Linked DNA regions of Microterricola viridarii. The protein of the gene in region 2 binds, or shares a complex with, the protein of the main gene of each other region. Links are inferred from orthologs where the notes say so. Each region holds a gene or a part of one and is shown on either strand. Other genes may lie near its edges.

Region 1 (8,193 bases), 930 kb from region 2 along the record:
GCGACGGCAGCGAGGGCGCACCCGGCAGCGTCAAACTTTTGATTGTTTCGCCTGGCTAGGTAAATCGATAGCCTTGGCTGCGTGAACAAAACTGCACTCGATCCGGCCACCGCGCCGCCCCGCCCGTCGACGCGCGTTCCACGCTGGCTGCGCGCCACCATCCCCGCCGTCCTGATCCTCGTCTGGTTCGCCCTGTTCGGCATCGGCGGGGCCTCCTTCGGCAAGATCGGCGACGTCGCCACCAACGACGCGGTCCAGTTCCTGCCGGCCAGCTCCGAGGCCACCCAGGTGCAGCAGATCCAGTCCGAGTTCCGCGGAACCGACGCGATCCCGGCGATCGTCATCTTCCAGCGCGACGGCGGCCTGACCGATGCCGACCGCGCCGCCATCGCGGACGCGGCCAGCGCGTTCCAGGGCACACCGGGCGTGCTGGCCGACGGCGTCTCCCCGGCCATCCCCTCCGAGGACGGCGAGGCCGCGGAGGTGTTCGTGCAGATCGACGCCACCGGCGAGGTCAAGGACACCGTCGTGGAGTTGCGCGCCGAACTGGCCGAGCTCGACACCCCGGGTCTCACCAGCATCCTCGCCGGCCCGGCCGGGTTCACCGCCGACCTCTCCGGCGCCTTCGCCGGCATCGACGGGCTGCTGCTGGCCGTCGCCCTCTCGGCCGTCTTCTTGATCCTCGTCATCGTCTACCGCTCCCCGCTGCTGCCGCTGATCATGCTCGGCTCCAGCATGGCCGCGCTCTGCGCGGCCGTCTTCGTCGTCGTGCAGCTGGCCGCGGCTGACATCCTGCTCATCAACGGCCAGACCCAGGGCATCCTCTTCATCCTCGTGATCGGCGCCGCCACCGACTACTCGCTGCTCTACATCGCCCGCTACCGCGAGGCGCTGCACGTGCACGAGAGCAAATGGGCCGCCACCTGGGCCGCCCTGCGCGGCTCCTGGGAGCCGATCCTGGCCGCCGGCGGAACGGTGATCGCCGCGCTGCTGCTGCTCTTGTTCAGCGACCTCAACTCCAACAAGATCCTCGGCCCGGTCGCCGCGATCGGAATCGTCTTCGCCCTCCTCGCCTCGCTGACCCTGTTGCCGGCGCTGATGCTCTGGGCCGGGCGCACCGCCTTCTGGCCGCGCCGGCCGAAGCTCGGCGAGGTCGGCCCGAGCGAGAAGAGCCTCACCGAGAAGGGCGCATGGCCCGCAGTGGCCCGCTTCATCCGCCGCCGCCCGCGCACCATCTGGATCACCTCCACACTGCTCCTCGGCGTGATGGCGCTCGGCATGCTCGGCCTCAAGGCCGACGGGGTGCCCTCCAGCGAGTTCGTGCTGGGGGAGTCGCAGTCCCGCGACGGCCAGGCGCTGATCAGCGAGCACTTCCCCGGCGGCTCTGGGACCCCGGCCGTGATCGTCGCGCCGGAGGGCGCGCTGCAGGACGCCGCCGACGTGGCCCTGACCACCGACGGGGTGGCCTCCGTCACCGTGCTCTCCGCCGACTCGCCGAGCGGCAGCCTGCCGGTGACCTCCGACGGCATCCAGGCCATCGGCGCGCCCGGCGCCGCCCCGACGGCGCCCACCGTGATCGACGGGCGGGTGCTGCTGCAGGCGACCCTCGACTACCCGGGCGACTCGCTCGAGGCGGAAGCACTCGTCACCGAGCTGCGCGCCGAGCTCGCCGGCGTCGGAACGGCCGAGGACCCGGTGTTGGTCGGCGGCACCACCGCCGTCGCGCTGGACACCAACACGGCCGCGATCCACGACCGCAACCTGATCATCCCGCTCGTGCTCATCGTCATCATGCTGATCCTGATGCTGCTGCTGCGGGCGATCGTCGCGCCGCTGCTGCTGATCGCCAGCGTGGTGCTGTCGTTCGCCTCCGCGCTCGGGGTCTCGGCGATCGTCTTCAACAACGTGTTCGACTTCGCGGGCGCCGACCCCGTCGTCCCGTTGTTCGGCTTCGTGTTCCTGGTCGCGCTCGGCGTGGACTACAACATCTTCTTGATGACGAGGGTGCGCGAGGAGGCGCTGGTGCACGGCAGCCGGGAGGGCGTGCTGCGCGGGCTCGTCGTGACCGGCGGGGTCATCACCTCGGCCGGCCTGGTGCTGGCGGCCACGTTCGCCGCGCTCGGCGTGCTGCCCATCCTGTTCCTGGCCCAGCTCGCGTTCATCGTCGCCTTCGGCGTGCTGCTGGACACCTTCCTGGTGCGCTCGCTGCTGATCCCGGCGCTCAGCTACGACATCGGCCGCGCCATCTGGTGGCCGTCGAAGCTGTCCCGGATGCCGGAGGAGCCCCGCTCCGTCGACGCCCGGTAGCGGCAGGAAGGGCCGAGTCGAGCGGGGGCTCCCGCACAGTGCGCAGCGGGCGCACTGTGCGGGAGCCCCCGCTCGTTGTCGGTGGGTCGCTACCGGGGCGTGGGCGCGGCCGGCGGCGCGGGAGTGGGCTTCTCCGCCCGGGCGGCGTCCCGGCGCGCCCTGGCCACCCTCGCCGCCTCGCTGGCCTTGCGTGCGACCCTCTGCGCGGCCGCGTTGGCCGTGCCGCTGACCCTCCGTGCGCCATCGAACTCGGTGGCGAGGATGCCGAGGCCGCCCAGCACGATCAGGGTGCCGGGGCCGGGCAGTGGCATCAGCACGACGCCGAGGGCGAGCGTGCTGCCGCCCACCACGCCGACTCCCGCGCGGTACACCTTGTCGGCCGTCGGGTTCTTGCGGATCGCCGAACGGGTGCCGCGGGCGGCGCTGCTGGCCGCCCGCCCGACGGCGGCGCCGGCCCGTCTCGCGTTGCTCTGCTCGCTCATACGCCCAGCCTAGGCTCGCCGGTCGGGAACGCAGAAGGCCCGCCGCGACCGGGTGGTCGGGGCGGGCCTTCCGGCGTCTGCGCTTAGTCGAGCGTCAGCGCGGTGCGCAGCAGCTCGGACTGCTCTGCGGCGTGGCGCTTGGCCGATCCGGCGGCCGGCGAGGCGGATGCCGGGCGCGACACGACGCCGACCGGGCGGTGGCCCAGCTTCGCCGTCTCGAGGCAGAAGAAAGGCCAGGCACCCTGATTCTCCGGCTCGTCCTGCACCCAGTACAGCTCGGCGTTCGGGTACTGGTCGACGACCGCCTTCAGCTCGACGGCGGGCAGCGGGTAGAACTGCTCGAGGCGCACCAGGGCGATCTCGGGGTTCGGGTTCTTCTCCAGCTCGCTGCGCAGGTCGTAGAAGACCTTCCCGGCCATGAACAGCACGCGCTTGACGGCGGCCTTGTCGGTGATCCGCACATCGTCGATCACCGGCTCGAAGGCGCCGCTGGTGAAGTCGGCGACGTCGCTGGACGCCCCGCGGAGGCGCAGCATCGCCTTCGGCGTGAAGACGACGAGCGGGCGGCGCGGGCGCTGGTACGCCTGGCGGCGCAGCAGGTGGAAGTACGACGCGGGCGTCGACGGGCGGGCCACCGTCATGTTGTTCTCCGCGCACAGCTGCAGGAAGCGCTCGATGCGGGCGGAGGAGTGGTCGGGGCCCTGACCCTCATAGCCGTGCGGCAGCAGCAGCACGACGCTCGAGCGCTGGCCCCACTTCTGCTCGGCCGAGGCGATGAACTCGTCGATGATGGTCTGGGCGCCGTTGGCGAAGTCGCCGAACTGGGCCTCCCAGAGCACGAGGGCGTCCGCGCGCTCCACCGAGTAGCCGTACTCGAAGCCCATCGCGGCGTACTCGCTGAGCAGCGTGTCGTAGATCCAGAAGCGGGCCTGGCTGTCGCTCAGGTTCGCCAGCGGCAGCCATTCCTGGCCGTTCACGCGGTCGTGCAGCACGGCGTGGCGCTGCACGAAGGTGCCGCGGCGGGCATCCTGGCCGGCGAAGCGCACCGGGGTGCCCTCCAGCAGCAGCGAGCCGAGCGCGAGCAGCTCGCCGAACGCCCAGTCGATGTTGCCGTTGCGGCTCATGTCGAGGCGCTTCTGCAGCAGCTGCTGCAGCTTGTTGTGCACGGTGAAGCCGGCCGGCTTGTTGTTGAACGCATCGCCGATCAGCTGCACGACGGCCTCGCTGACGCCGGTGGTCTCCGGCACGCCGATCGCGTCGTCGTTCTCGGCCTCGCCGTTGCCCAGCGGGTTGACGACGGTCATCGAGCCGGTCTGCGCCGCGTGCGTCTCCATGAAGGCGCGCTCGAGGCGGTCCTGGAAGTCGCGGTGCGACGCCTCGTACTCCTCCTCGGTGATGTCGCCGCGGCCGACGAGGGCCTCGGTGTAGAGCTTGCGCACCGAGCGCTTGGCCTCGATCAGGTTGTACATCAGCGGCTGGGTCATCGAGGGGTCGTCGCCCTCGTTGTGCCCGCGGCGGCGGTAGCAGATGAGGTCGATGACGACGTCGCGCTTGAACTCCTGGCGGTACGCGAAGGCGAGCTCCGCCACCCGGACGACGGCCTCTGGGTCGTCGCCGTTCACGTGGAAGATCGGGGCCTGGATGGTCTTGGCGACATCCGTCGAGTAGACCGAGCTGCGCGCCTCACCGGGGGGAGTGGTGAAGCCGACCTGGTTGTTCACGACGACGTGGATGGTGCCGCCGGTGCGGTAGGCACGCAGCTGCGACATCTGCAGCGTCTCGAGCACGACGCCCTGGCCGGCCATGGCCGCGTCGCCGTGGATCAGGATCGGCAGCGTGGAGAAGGTGCCGATCGGCTTGCGGTCCTGCTTGGCGCGGACGATGCCCTCGAGCACGCCGTCGACGGCCTCGAGGTGCGAGGGGTTCGCGGCGAGGTAGACAGGGATCTGCGCGCCGGTGCTGCTGCGGAAGACGCCCTCGGTGCCGAGGTGGTACTTGACGTCGCCGGAGCCCTGCACGTTCTTGTTGTTCGCGGTGCCCTCGAACTCCTGGAACACCTGGCCGTAGGTCTTGCCGGCGATGTTGGTGAGCACGTTGAGGCGGCCGCGGTGGGCCATGCCGATCGCGGCCTCGTCGAGGCCGGTCTCCGCCGCGCCGGCGAGGATGGCGTCCAGCAGGGCGATGGTGGACTCGCCGCCCTCGAGGCTGAAGCGCTTCTGGCCGACGTACTTGGTCTGCAGGAAGGTCTCGAAGGCCTCGGCCTCGTTGAGCTTGCCGAGGATGCGCATCTGCTCGTCGTGGGTGGGCTTCTCGTACTTGCGCTCCACCTTGGACTGCACCCAGCGGCGCTGGACCGGGTCCTGGATGTGCATGTACTCGATGCCGGTGGTGCGGCAGTAGGAGTCGCGCAGCACGCCGAGGATGTCGCGCAGCGGCGCGGAGCGCCGCTCGCCGAAGCCGCCGGTGACGAACTCGCGGTCCAGGTCCCAGAAGGTGAGGCCGTGGGAGGCGATGTCGAGGTCGGGGTGCGAGCGCTGCACGTACTCGAGCGGGTCGATGTCGGCCATGAGGTGGCCGCGCACGCGGAAGGAGTTGATGAGCTCCTGCACGCGGGCCGTCTTGTCGACGGCGCTGGCGAGGTCGACGCTGATGTCGGGCGCCCACTCGATCGGGGCGTACGGGATGCGCAGCGCCGAGAAGATGTCGGAGTAGAAGGTGCGCTGGCCGGTGAGCAGCTCGTGCACGATCTTCAGGAACTCGCCGGAGCCGGCACCCTGGATGACGCGGTGGTCGTAGGTGCTGGTGAGCGTGATGGTCTTGCCGATGGCCAGGCCGGCCAGCGTCTTCTCGCTGGAGCCCTGGAACTCGGCCGGGTACTCGAGCGCTCCGGCGCCGATGATGCAGCCGGCGCCCTTCATCAGGCGGGGCACGGAGTGCACGGTGCCGATGCCGCCCGGGTTGGTGAGCGAGATGGAGGCGCCGCTGAAGTCGTCGGCGGTCAGCTTGTTGCCGCGGGCGCGACGGACCAGGTCCTCGTAGGCCGCGAGGTACTCGCTGAAGGTCATCGTGTCTGCGCGCTTGATGGCGGGCACCAGCAGGGCGCGCGATCCGTCGGGCTTGGGGATGTCGATGGCGATGCCGAGGCCCACGTGGGCGGGCTTGACGACGGAGGGCTTGCCGTCGACCTCGGTGTAGTAGACGTTCTGGCTGGGGAACACCTTGAGCGCCTGGATCAGAGCCCAGCCGATGAGGTGGGTGAAGGAGATCTTGCCGCCGCGGGCGCGCTTGAGGTGGTTGTTGATGACGATGCGGTTGTCGATCATCAGCTTCGCCGGGATGGTGCGCACGCTGGTGGCGGTGGGCATGCTCAGGCTGGCGTCCATGTTGACGGCGAGCGTCTTGGCCATGCCGCGCAGCGGGGTGACCTCGTCCGGCGCGGTCTCCGCCTGCTCGGCGGGGACCACCGGCTGCGAGTTGGTGACCGGCGCGTCCGCGGGAACCGGCTCCGGCTTGGGCGCGACCGAGGTGGTCTTGGCCGCAGGCTGGGTGCCGATCACGGGGATCGGCGCGGTGATCGGGTGCGTGATCGCGCCGGGGGCCGCTTCGGCATCCGGGCTGCTCGGGGTGTAATTCTCCAGAATCGGCCACCACGACTGGTCGACAGAATTCTTGTCAACGAGGAATCTCTCGTACATTTCGTCGACGAGCCATTCATTGGCTCCAAATTCTTCCGACGTTGTTTCGTCGGAACCCGACCCGGTCAACTGGCTCGACACAGCCGATCGCCCACTCTCTTCGTTGATTTGGAACAGGGATGCGGATGGGCTCGCGTGAGCACATGCCGCGACTTCCAAGCCTAATCCCCTTTTCCGGCCATCGTTGTCTGTGTGCCTCGCGCGTCGGCCCGGTTCGGGGCTAGCGTGGGCCACATGGAGTTCTACAGCACAACGCCGAGCCACGATCTCACCTACTCCGATGTGTTCCTGGTGCCCAGTCGCTCCGGCATCGGCAGCCGCCTCGACGTCTCCCTCGCGCCGAACGACGGCACCGGCGCCACCATCCCGATCGTCGCCTCGAACATGAACTCGGTGACCGGGCCGCGGCTGGCCGCGTCGCTGGCGCGTCGCGGGGGCCTCGGCGTGCTGCCGCAGGACACGCCCCTGCAGCAGCTGGATGCCTCCATCCGCTGGGTGAAGTCGCAGTCGGTGCGCTTCGACACCCCCTTCTCCTTCTCGCCGGACGCCACCGTCGCCGACGCGCTGGCGCAGGTGCCGGCCGTCGCCGGGCACGGCATCGTGCTGCACGAGGAGGGCGGCGCCTACCGCGGCTGCATCCAGGCGGCCCGGCTCGCGACCGCCCCGCCGGACGCCCGGCTCGGCGACCTGCTGCACGGCGAGCTCACCGCGCTGGACGCCGACGACGTCGACACGGCGCGCCGCGCCTTCGACGTGATGACCGCCGCGGGGCTGGAGTTCGCGCCCGTCATGCACCACGGGGCCGTGGTCGGCACGCTCAGCCGCACCAGCGCGCTGCGCTCCACCCTCTACCAGCCCGCCGTCGACGCGGACGGGCGCCTCGTCGTCGCCGCGGCCATCGGCGTGAACGGCGACGTCGCCGCCAAGGCGCAGGCGCTGGCCGCGGCCGGCGTCGACGTGCTCGTGCTCGACACGGCGCACGGGCACCAGGAGAGCATGCTGCGCGCGCTCGCCGCCGTCAGCAGCCTCGGCCTCGGCATCCCGCTGGTCGCCGGAAACGTGGTCACGGGGGAGGCCGTCGGCGACCTCGTCTCGGCCGGCGCGAGCATCATCAAGGTCGGGGTCGGCCCCGGCGCGATGTGCACGACCCGCATGATGACCGCCGTCGGGCGGCCGCAGTTCTCCGCCGTGCTGGAGACCGCGGAGGCGGCCGGCGCGCAGGGCGCGCACGTCTGGGCGGACGGCGGGGTGCGCTACCCGCGCGACGTCGCTCTGGCCCTCGCAGCCGGCGCGGCATCCGTCATGATCGGGTCCTGGTTCGCCGGCACGATCGAGGCGCCGGGCCAGCTGGCGACGGATGCCGCGGGCCGGCTGTACAAGGAGAGCTGGGGGATGGCCTCCACCAAGGCCGTCCAGGAGCGCTTCGAGCGGCTCGACGCCTACGAGCTGGCGCGCAAGATGCTCTTCGCCGAGGGGATCTCCTCCTCGAAGATCTACCTGGACCCGCTCCGCCCCTCCGTCGAGGACCTGCTCGACATGATCACCTCCGGGGTGCGCAGCTCCTTCACCTATGCGGGTGCCAAGGACATCGGCGAGTTCCAGCAACGCGCCAGGGTCGGCATCCAATCGGCCGCCGGCTACGAGGAGGGCAAGGCGCTCCCAGTGAGTTGGTAGCGCGATTCACTTATACTGGCAACACGATGGACGAC
Region 2 (8,413 bases):
CGGCGAGCCGGTACTCCACCAGGTGCAGTGCGTTGGCGGGCACCTGCGTGTGCGGGCGCCAGACGGACATCGCCGAGGTGAGCTCCTCGCGGTTGCCGCTGACGGTGACGCCGATCGGGCGCGTGTGCGGGACGGGCATCGGGATGGAGTGCACCCAGGTCGTGCTGGCCACCCCGAAACGGTCGACCAGGTCGAGCAGCGCCTGGCTGAACTGCTCCCAGCGGAAGTCGGGCTCGAACCCGGCCAGCATGAGGAAGGGCTGCCCGAGCTCGTCGCGGGCCAGGTGCACCCGGAGGGCCGGCGGCTGGTAGTCGGTGAGGTGGTCCTCGTCGAAGTAGATGATGGGGCGCCGCGAGCGGTAGTCGAGCAACAGGTCGGCGTCGAACTCGGCGACGACCACGTGGTTCATGGTGCCGAGCAGGTACTCGGTGAACTGGCCGACCGCGCCGCCGGCATCGGCGAAACCGGTCAGGCCCGCAACGAGGTGCAGGCCCTCTGGCACACTGGCGGCATCCGGGGTCAATCGATACAGTTCACTCGCGTCGCGCATAGCAACATGCTATGCGTGCGGGGCGGCGCCGGAACCGCAGAACGGCCATGCCGTGAGCGAACACCCTATTCCCGCACGCCTAGCATTGGGGGTATGACTTTCTCCCCTGCCCTCGTCAGCACCGAATCAGCCCTCAGCTCCGACGCGGACGTGCTCCTGCTCGCGGCCGTCTCCGTCGACGGCGCCCCGGTGCTGCGCGCGTCGGACGAGTTCGCCGAGCTCGGCGGAGCGCTCGCCGCCCTCGGCTTCACCGGCGCTGCCGAGCAGCTGGTGCGCATCCCCGCCACCGTCGGCGCGGCCGGCAGCATCGCCGTCGTCGGCCTCGGCAAGACCGTCTCCGCCGACAGCCTCCGCGGCGCGACCGCTGCGGCCGTGCGCACGCTGACCGGCGTCGACACCGTCGCCATCGCCATCCCCACCGCGGATGCCGCACAGGCCGCGGCCGTGCTGGAGGGCGCCGGCATCGGCAGCTACTCCTTCACCGAGTTCCGCAGCAGCACGCTGGAGCGCACCAAGACCCCGGCCGCCCAGATCACCGTGCACCTGGACGCGGAGGCAGCCGAGCTCGACGTCGAGTCCCTGCTCGGCCGCGCCGACGTGCTCAGCGAGGCGTTCGCCCTGGTCAAGGACCTCGTCAACACTCCCCCGTCCGAGCTGTTCCCGGCCAGCTTCGCCGAGCGGGCAGAGGCCGCCGCAGAGGGCCTGCCGGTCGAGCTGGAGATCTGGGACGAGGCCGAACTGGCCGCCGACGGCTTCGGCGGCATCCTCGGCGTCGGCCAGGGCTCCTCCCGCCCGCCGCGCCTCGTCAAGGTCAGCTACTCCCCCGAGCCGGCCGACGGCGGCAGCTTCAAGCACCTGGCCCTGGTCGGCAAGGGCATCACCTTCGACACCGGCGGCATCTCGCTGAAGCCCGGCGCCTCCATGGTCGGCATGAAGTACGACATGACCGGCGCGGCCACCGTGCTCGCCATCGCGCTCGCCGCGGCCAAGCTGGCGCTGCCCGTGCGGGTGACGGCCTGGCTCTGCCTGGCCGAGAACATGCCGTCTGGCACGGCGACGCGCCCGAACGACGTGCTGCGCATCCGCGGCGGCCAGACCGTCGAGGTGCTGAACACGGATGCCGAGGGGCGCCTCGTCATGGCCGACGGCCTCGCCGCGGCATCCGAGGAACAGCCGGACGCCATCGTCGACGTCGCCACGTTGACCGGCGCGCAGATCGTGGCCCTCGGCAGCCGCTACTCGGCCGTGATGGGCGATGACGCCCTGCTGGCCCGGGTGCTCCAGGCCGCCAGCGCCGCCGACGAGAAGATCTGGCCGATGCCGCTGCCGGAGGAGCTCCGCGCCACCATCGACTCGGATGTCGCCGACATCGCCAACGCGAAGATCGGCAACCCGGCCGGCGGCATGCTGCTCGCCGGCGTGTTCCTGCAGGAGTTCGTCGGGATGCAGGCCGACGGGGAGACGAGGATCCCCTGGGCGCACCTGGACATCGCCGGCTCCTCGCACAATGAGGGTGCGGCGTACGGCGCGACCGGCGCGGGCCCGACCGGGGTGACCCTGCGCACTCTGCTCAATCTGGCCGAGGACTATGCCCGCCCGTAGTAGGCTCGTATGGGCAAGAAATGCTTGCCAAACACGCCTGCTCGCTGGCCACAAACCCGCGGAGCAGAACAGGCCGATCGACCTGATGCAAAGGGAGTAACTGAGTGTCCGAGCAGAATTTTGACATTGTCGTTCTCGGTGGAGGAAGCGGTGGCTATGCGGCCGCGCTCCGGGCTGTACAGCTCGGCTTCACCGTGGCCCTGATTGAGAAGGACAAGCTCGGCGGCACCTGCCTGCACCGCGGCTGCGTCCCGACCAAGGCCTTGCTGCACACCGCGGAGGTGGCCGACGTCGCCCGCGACGCAGCCAAGTACGGCGTCAACGCCACCCTCAACAGCATCGACATGACCACCGTCAACGCGCACCGCGACGGCATCGTGACGAGCAAGTGGAAGGGCCTGCAGGGTCTGATCAAGGCCCGCGGCATCACCGTCATCGAGGGCGAGGGACGTCTCGTCTCCCCCACCAGCGTGCAGGTCGGCGCCGACACCATCGTCGGCAAGAACGTCATCCTGGCGACCGGCTCGTACTCGCGCTCACTGCCGGGGCTCGAGCTCGGCGGCCGCGTCATCACGAGCGAGCAGGCCCTCACGCTCGACTACATCCCGAAGAAGGTCGCCGTGCTCGGCGGCGGCGTCATCGGCGTCGAGTTCGCCAGCGTCTGGAAGTCCTTCGGCGCCGACGTCACCATCATCGAGGCCCTCCCGCACCTGGTGCCCAACGAGGAAGAGTCGATCTCCAAGCAGCTCGAGCGCGCCTTCCGCAAGCGCGGCATCGAGTACTCGCTCGGCGTGCGCTTCCAGAGCGTCAGCCAGAACGAGTCGGGCGTCGTCGTCACCCTCGAGGACGGCAAGACCATCGAGGCCGAGCTGCTGCTCGTCGCCGTCGGCCGTGGCCCGGCAACCGCGGGCCTCGGCTTCGAAGAGGTCGGCATCACCATGGACCGCGGCTTCGTCATCGCCAACGAGCGCCTCGCCACGAACGTGCCCGGCGTCTACGCCATCGGCGACATCGTCCCCGGCCTGCAGCTCGCGCACCGCAGCTTCCAGCAGGGCATCTTCGTCGCCGAGGAGATCGCGGGCCTGAACCCGATCATCGTCGAGGACATCAACATCCCGAAAATCACCTACTGCGACCCCGAGGTCGCATCGGTGGGCTACAGCGAGGCCAAGGCCGCCGAGAAGTTCGGCGCCGACCAGATCTCCAGCTACGACTACAACCTGGGCGGCAACGCCAAGAGCTCGATCCTCGGCACCGCCGGCTCCGTCAAGGTCGTCCGGGTGAACGACGGCCCCGTCGTCGGTGTGCACATGATCGGTGCCCGCGTCGGCGAGCTCATCGGTGAGGCACAGCTCGCTGTCAACTGGGAGGCATACCCCGAGGACATCGCGCCGCTGATCCACGCGCACCCCACCCAGAACGAGGCCATGGGCGAGGCATTCCTCTACCTGGCCGGCAAGCCGCTGCACGCGCTGTAAGCGCCGCGCGCCCCGACTGCAATAAGCTCAGAATGAATAACGCTTTGAAGGAGACAATCGCATGAGCGAATCCGTCAGCCTCCCGGCACTCGGTGAGAGTGTCACAGAGGGTACGGTCACCCGTTGGTTGAAGAACGTGGGCGACCGCGTCGAGGTCGACGAGCCGCTGCTCGAAGTCTCGACCGACAAGGTCGACACTGAGATCCCGTCGCCGATCGCCGGCGTGATCGAGGCAATCCTGGTGCAGGAAGACGAGACCGTCGAGGTCGGCACCGCGCTGGTCACCATCGGTGACGGCTCCGGCGCCGATGCGGCCCCCGCCGAGGCCCCCGCCCCGGCCGCCGCACCCGAGCCCGTCGCTGCTCCGGCCGAGGCCCCGGCCCCGGTTGCCGCCCCGGCCCCCGCTGCCGCTCCGGCCCCCGCGGCCCCTGCTGCTCCGGCAGCTCCCGCCGCACCGGCCTACGCTCCGGCCCCGCCCGCAGCACCGGTCTACGCCCCGGCCCCGCCGGCTGCCGCCCCGGCACCCGCTGCCGCCCCCGCGGCAGCACCCGCCGCCGCCGCCCCGGCAGCGCCGAGCGGATCGCACGCCTCCACCAGCGGCTACGTCACCCCGATCGTGCGCAAGCTCGCCAACGAGCAGGGCGTCGACCTCAACACCCTCACCGGAACCGGTGTCGGCGGTCGCATCCGCAAGCAGGACGTGCTCTCCGCACAGGCTCCCGCTGCCGGCGCCGTCGCCGCGGCCCCCGTCGTCGAGGTCTCGCCGCTGCGCGGCACCGTTCAGCCGATGTCGCGCCTGCGCAAGGTCGTCGCCGAGCGCGCCGTCATCTCGATGAACTCCACCGCACAGCTGACCACGCTGGTCGAGGTCGACGTCACCCGCGTCGCCATGCTGCGCGACAAGGTCAAGGCCGAGTTCCTCGCCAAGACCGGCAACAAGCTCTCCTTCATGCCGTTCTTCGCACTGGCCGCCGCCGAGGCGCTCAAGGCGTACCCGGTGATCAACGCCACCGTCGACGGCGACTCGATCGTCTACCCGGACCACGAGAACCTGAGCATCGCCGTGGACACCGAGCGCGGTCTGCTCACCCCCGTGGTGCGCGACGCGAGCTCGCTGAACATTGCAGAGCTGGCAGCCCAGATCGCCGATCTGGCCGGCCGCACCCGCGAGAACAAGCTCAAGCCCGACGAGCTCGCCGGCGGCACCTTCACGCTGACCAACACCGGTTCGCGTGGCGCGCTGTTCGACACCCCGCTGGTGTTCCTGCCCCAGGTCGCCATCCTCGGCACCGGTGTCGTCGTCAAGAAGCCCGTCGTCGTCAGCGACAACGGCATTGACTCGATCTCGATCCGCTCGATGGTCTACCTCGCCCTCTCCTACGACCACCGCATCGTCGATGGCGCAGACGCGGCCCGCTTCCTCACCACGGTGAAGGCGCGCCTCGAGGGTGCGGCGTTCGAATCGCAGCTCGGCTACTAGTAGTCGAACAGCTCTCGTAGCAGCCAACCGGCCTCGCCCCTGATCATCAGGAGCGAGGCCGGTTTCGCGTTGTCCCCCGACTCTCCCCGGCTGCGTGTCGTCAGTGCGAGCAGGGCCGCGCCGCCGTTCTGCTCGACCAGGCTGAGCGAGGCGGGGTCCACGGCGTCGGGCAGCAGCACGGCCCCGTCGAGCTGTGCGCGGCGGATGAGCGCGGCATCCGCCCCGGCCAGCGGCCCGCCGGGATCCAGCACCCCGTCCAGGCAGAGCAGCGACGACTCCCGGAAGCAGCCCTCCCGTCGGGCGAGCAGCCGGGCGGCGGCCGCCACCGGCTCGACCTCGACCCCTGCCTCCACCTCGACCTGTGCCGCCGCGCCGGGCGGAGGAGGATCCGTGGCCGGCGCGGCAGGCGCGGGTGCGACCGCCGCGCTCCCGTCTCCCCCGGGTGGCAGCAGCGTGATGGCCAGCACGAACAGCGCGCCGGCCAGGGCCGCCGCGACGACGACGGGCCGCCGGTGGGCGTGCAGGCGGTCCCGCAGGGCACCGGCCAGCCTGTCCTGCCCGCCCAACCACGCCAGACCGTCCGGCAGCGCCCAGCCCCGCCAGCGCGCGGGCGGCGGCCGGTTCGGCTCGTCAGCACCCTCCGCGGCCGGCTCCAGGGGCTGCCCGGCCAGGCGCAGCGGCATGCCCGCGGGGTCGCGCGGATCGGCGGCCGAGCGACCGAGACGCACGGAGAGGGGCCTGGCGAGGCCGAACAGCCGGCGCTCGAGCTCGGCCGCGCACGGCAGGAACGGGTGGGCGGCGACGCGCTCGTCCAGCCAGTCCAGCAGTTCCTGCACCTCGTGCGGGGCGGCGCTGCCCGCATCGACGGCCCCGCAGACCAGTCGGGCGACGGCCGCCAGACCCGCATACTCGGCGCGCAGCACCCGGGTGCGCTCGGCGCCCGCCGCCAGTGGGCGGGCTTCCGCCCAGCCGGCCAGGTGCGCCCACCCCGCCGCGTCGAGACGGACGGCCCCGGCATCCACCGCCCCGTGGCTCCAGCCGTGCCGGTGCAAACGGTCCAGGGCGACGGCCAGCGGCGCCAGGATGGTGACCGCCTCCCCCGCGCGGATCTGCCCCCGGTCGGCGAGGAACTCGGCCAGGCTGGGGCCGTCATCGCGCTCCAGCACGAGGCAGATCCGCCCGTCCGGCAGCGTGAGCACATCGTGCAGGGTGGCCGCTATGCCCGGCGGCAGCCCGCAGAGCACCGCGATCTCCCGGTCCACCCGCTCGGCGTCCGCGCCCGCGTGGAAGACGCGCAGGGCGAGGGGGCCGGCGTCGGCATGGGCGAGGTAGACGGCGGCGCTCCGCCCGACCGCCAGCCGCCGGATCACCCGGTAGCCGGCGAGGTGCGCTGGCGCCGCGGCGTCCGCGCCCCCGCCCCCGCCGAATGCGGCGGGGGCGTCCGCGTCCGCCCGTCGTCCGTCGCTTCGCCGCGTCCATCTCACGGGCCCATCCTGCGCCGAGAACCGGGCCGCGCCGGGGACCGGCCAGGGCCTGTGCAGAACTTCCGCGACCCGCCCCGCTGTGCACAACAGCCCACCCGACCGACGCGGTCACGGGGGCGCCGCCGACTCGGTATTCTAGAGAGCATGGCACGTAGCTCGGAGAAGTCTTCCACCCCCAAGCAACCCGGTCGCTTCAAGCAAATGTGGCAGGTCTTCCAAATGACCCGCCGCTACGACTCGAGCGCGCAGTGGCTCATGCTGCTCGGCTTCCTCGCCCCGATCATCGTCGGCGTGGTGCTCGGCATCGTGCTCGGCAACGGCAACGGTTTCACGATCGCCCTCTGGGTGGTCGCCGGCGTGCTCGCCGGCGTGCTGATAGCCCTGATCATCCTCGGCCGTCTCGCCGAGAAGGCCGCCTACTCGCAGATCGAGGGCCAGCCGGGGGCCGTCGGAGCCGTGTTGCGCAGCTCGCTGCGCCGTGGCTGGATCGGCAGCGAGATGCCGGTCGCCGTCAACGGCAAGACCCAGGATGCCGTCTACCGCGCCGTCGGCCGCGGCGGCATCGTGCTGATCGCGGAGGGCGCGTCCTCCCGCACCGCCCGCATGCTCGAGGACGAGAAGCGCAAGATCGGCCGCATCCTGCCGAACGTCCCGGTCGAGTTCGTGACCGTCGGCCGCGGTGAGGGCGAAGTGCCGCTGCACAAGATCCCGCGCAGCCTCTCCCGCATCAAGAACACGCTGAGCAAGGCCGAGGTGCTCGCCATCAACAACCGCCTGAGCTCGCTCGGCACCCAGCTGCCGATCCCCAAGGGCATCGACCCGTTCAAGGTGCGCCCGCAGCGCGGTCGCTAGCCAGCAACGACACGAGACGGATTCCGCAGCGCTGCGGCATCCGTCTCGTGCGTTAACGCCGCAACCCGCGCGCTCGGGCCAGAATGGAACCGATCGGCGACGAGCGGACATTCCAGGGTATGAGCACAAGCGACGAAGACGACTGGGCGCTGGCGTGTGCCGGCGACTCGGCCGCTTTCGGCGCCCTCTTCGACCGGCACCACGCCCGCGTGCTGCGGCACTGCCTGCGCCTCGTTCCGCTGGCGCACGAGGCGGAGGATGTCGCGGCCATGGTCTTCTTGGAGTGCTGGCGGAAGCGCCGCCAGGTGCGCTTCGTCGATGGCTCGCTGCTGCCCTGGCTGCTGGTGACGGCGACGAATGTCGCGCGCAACGCGAGCAGGAGTGCCCGTCGCTATCACGCACTGCTGGCGCGGTTGCCGGCGCCGGAGGAGTCGCATCGCCCCGACGATGCAGTTGACGAGGACGTCCGCGCTGCGTTTCTCGCTCTGTCGGGCACGGACCGCGAGATTCTGACTCTTCGCGTTCTGGAGGGATTCAGCGAGGCCGAGGCCGCTCGCGCGTTGGGCATCGCCCTCGGAACGGCCAAGTCGAGGCTGGCCCGCGCGAAAGCTCGACTCGCGGCCGGGCTCGGAGAGGCTGAGGTGCCCGCCGGCTTCGCGACACCCGCAGCCGCACCGCTGACGGAGGCACAACGATGAAAACCAATCCGGCACCCGATCGCACCTCCGCGCTCCGCAGCGCCCTCCTCGACGAGCACGCCGCCCGGTACCGGCGCTCGAAGGCCCGGCGGCGGCTGGGCGCCGCCGCAACGACTGGTGCGGCGGTCATCGCCATCGCACTGACGGCCGCGTTCCTCGTGCCAGGGCAGGGCGCGCCGGGCGGCACCCCTCAGGACGCCGCCCCCGTTCCTGACTACAGTGCCGTGACCAGCGGCGGCACCGCTGACATCGTTGTCTTCGGATCCCCG

The links.
Region 1: sucB (region 2) and BLT62_RS06165 share a complex: the UniProt entries of both Escherichia coli proteins name them as parts of the 2-oxoglutarate dehydrogenase (OGDH) complex. The link is inferred for Microterricola viridarii from one-to-one orthologs.

What each region holds. Positions count from the first base shown.
Region 1 is NZ_LT629742.1:1,353,897-1,362,089, forward strand. The notes cover bases 2,673-6,946. They hold BLT62_RS06165 (multifunctional oxoglutarate decarboxylase/oxoglutarate dehydrogenase thiamine pyrophosphate-binding subunit/dihydrolipoyllysine-residue succinyltransferase subunit), read right to left. Parts: upstream 6,566-6,946; coding sequence 2,873-6,565; downstream 2,673-2,872. Other genes in these bases: BLT62_RS06160 (PGPGW domain-containing protein), read right to left, coding at 2,673-2,789; guaB1 (GMP reductase), read left to right, coding at 6,719-6,946. Also shown: BLT62_RS06155 (MMPL family transporter), read left to right, coding at 82-2,307; more of BLT62_RS06160, read right to left, coding at 2,397-2,672; more of guaB1, read left to right, coding at 6,947-8,158. UniProt on the Escherichia coli protein: E1 component of the 2-oxoglutarate dehydrogenase (OGDH) complex which catalyzes the decarboxylation of 2-oxoglutarate, the first step in the conversion of 2-oxoglutarate to succinyl-CoA and CO(2).
Region 2 is NZ_LT629742.1:2,281,710-2,290,122, forward strand. Bases 2,982-5,900 are described here. They hold sucB (2-oxoglutarate dehydrogenase, E2 component, dihydrolipoamide succinyltransferase), read left to right. Parts: upstream 2,982-3,691; coding sequence 3,692-5,110; downstream 5,111-5,900. Other genes in these bases: lpdA (dihydrolipoyl dehydrogenase), read left to right, coding at 2,982-3,630; BLT62_RS10510 (protein kinase family protein), read right to left, coding at 5,107-5,900. In the rest of the region: BLT62_RS10490 (proteasome assembly chaperone family protein), read right to left, coding at 1-550; BLT62_RS10495 (leucyl aminopeptidase), read left to right, coding at 644-2,152; more of lpdA, read left to right, coding at 2,257-2,981; more of BLT62_RS10510, read right to left, coding at 5,901-6,594; BLT62_RS10515 (DUF4191 domain-containing protein), read left to right, coding at 6,739-7,446; BLT62_RS10520 (RNA polymerase sigma factor), read left to right, coding at 7,530-8,144; BLT62_RS10525 (hypothetical protein), read left to right, coding at 8,141-8,413. UniProt on the Escherichia coli protein: E2 component of the 2-oxoglutarate dehydrogenase (OGDH) complex which catalyzes the second step in the conversion of 2-oxoglutarate to succinyl-CoA and CO(2).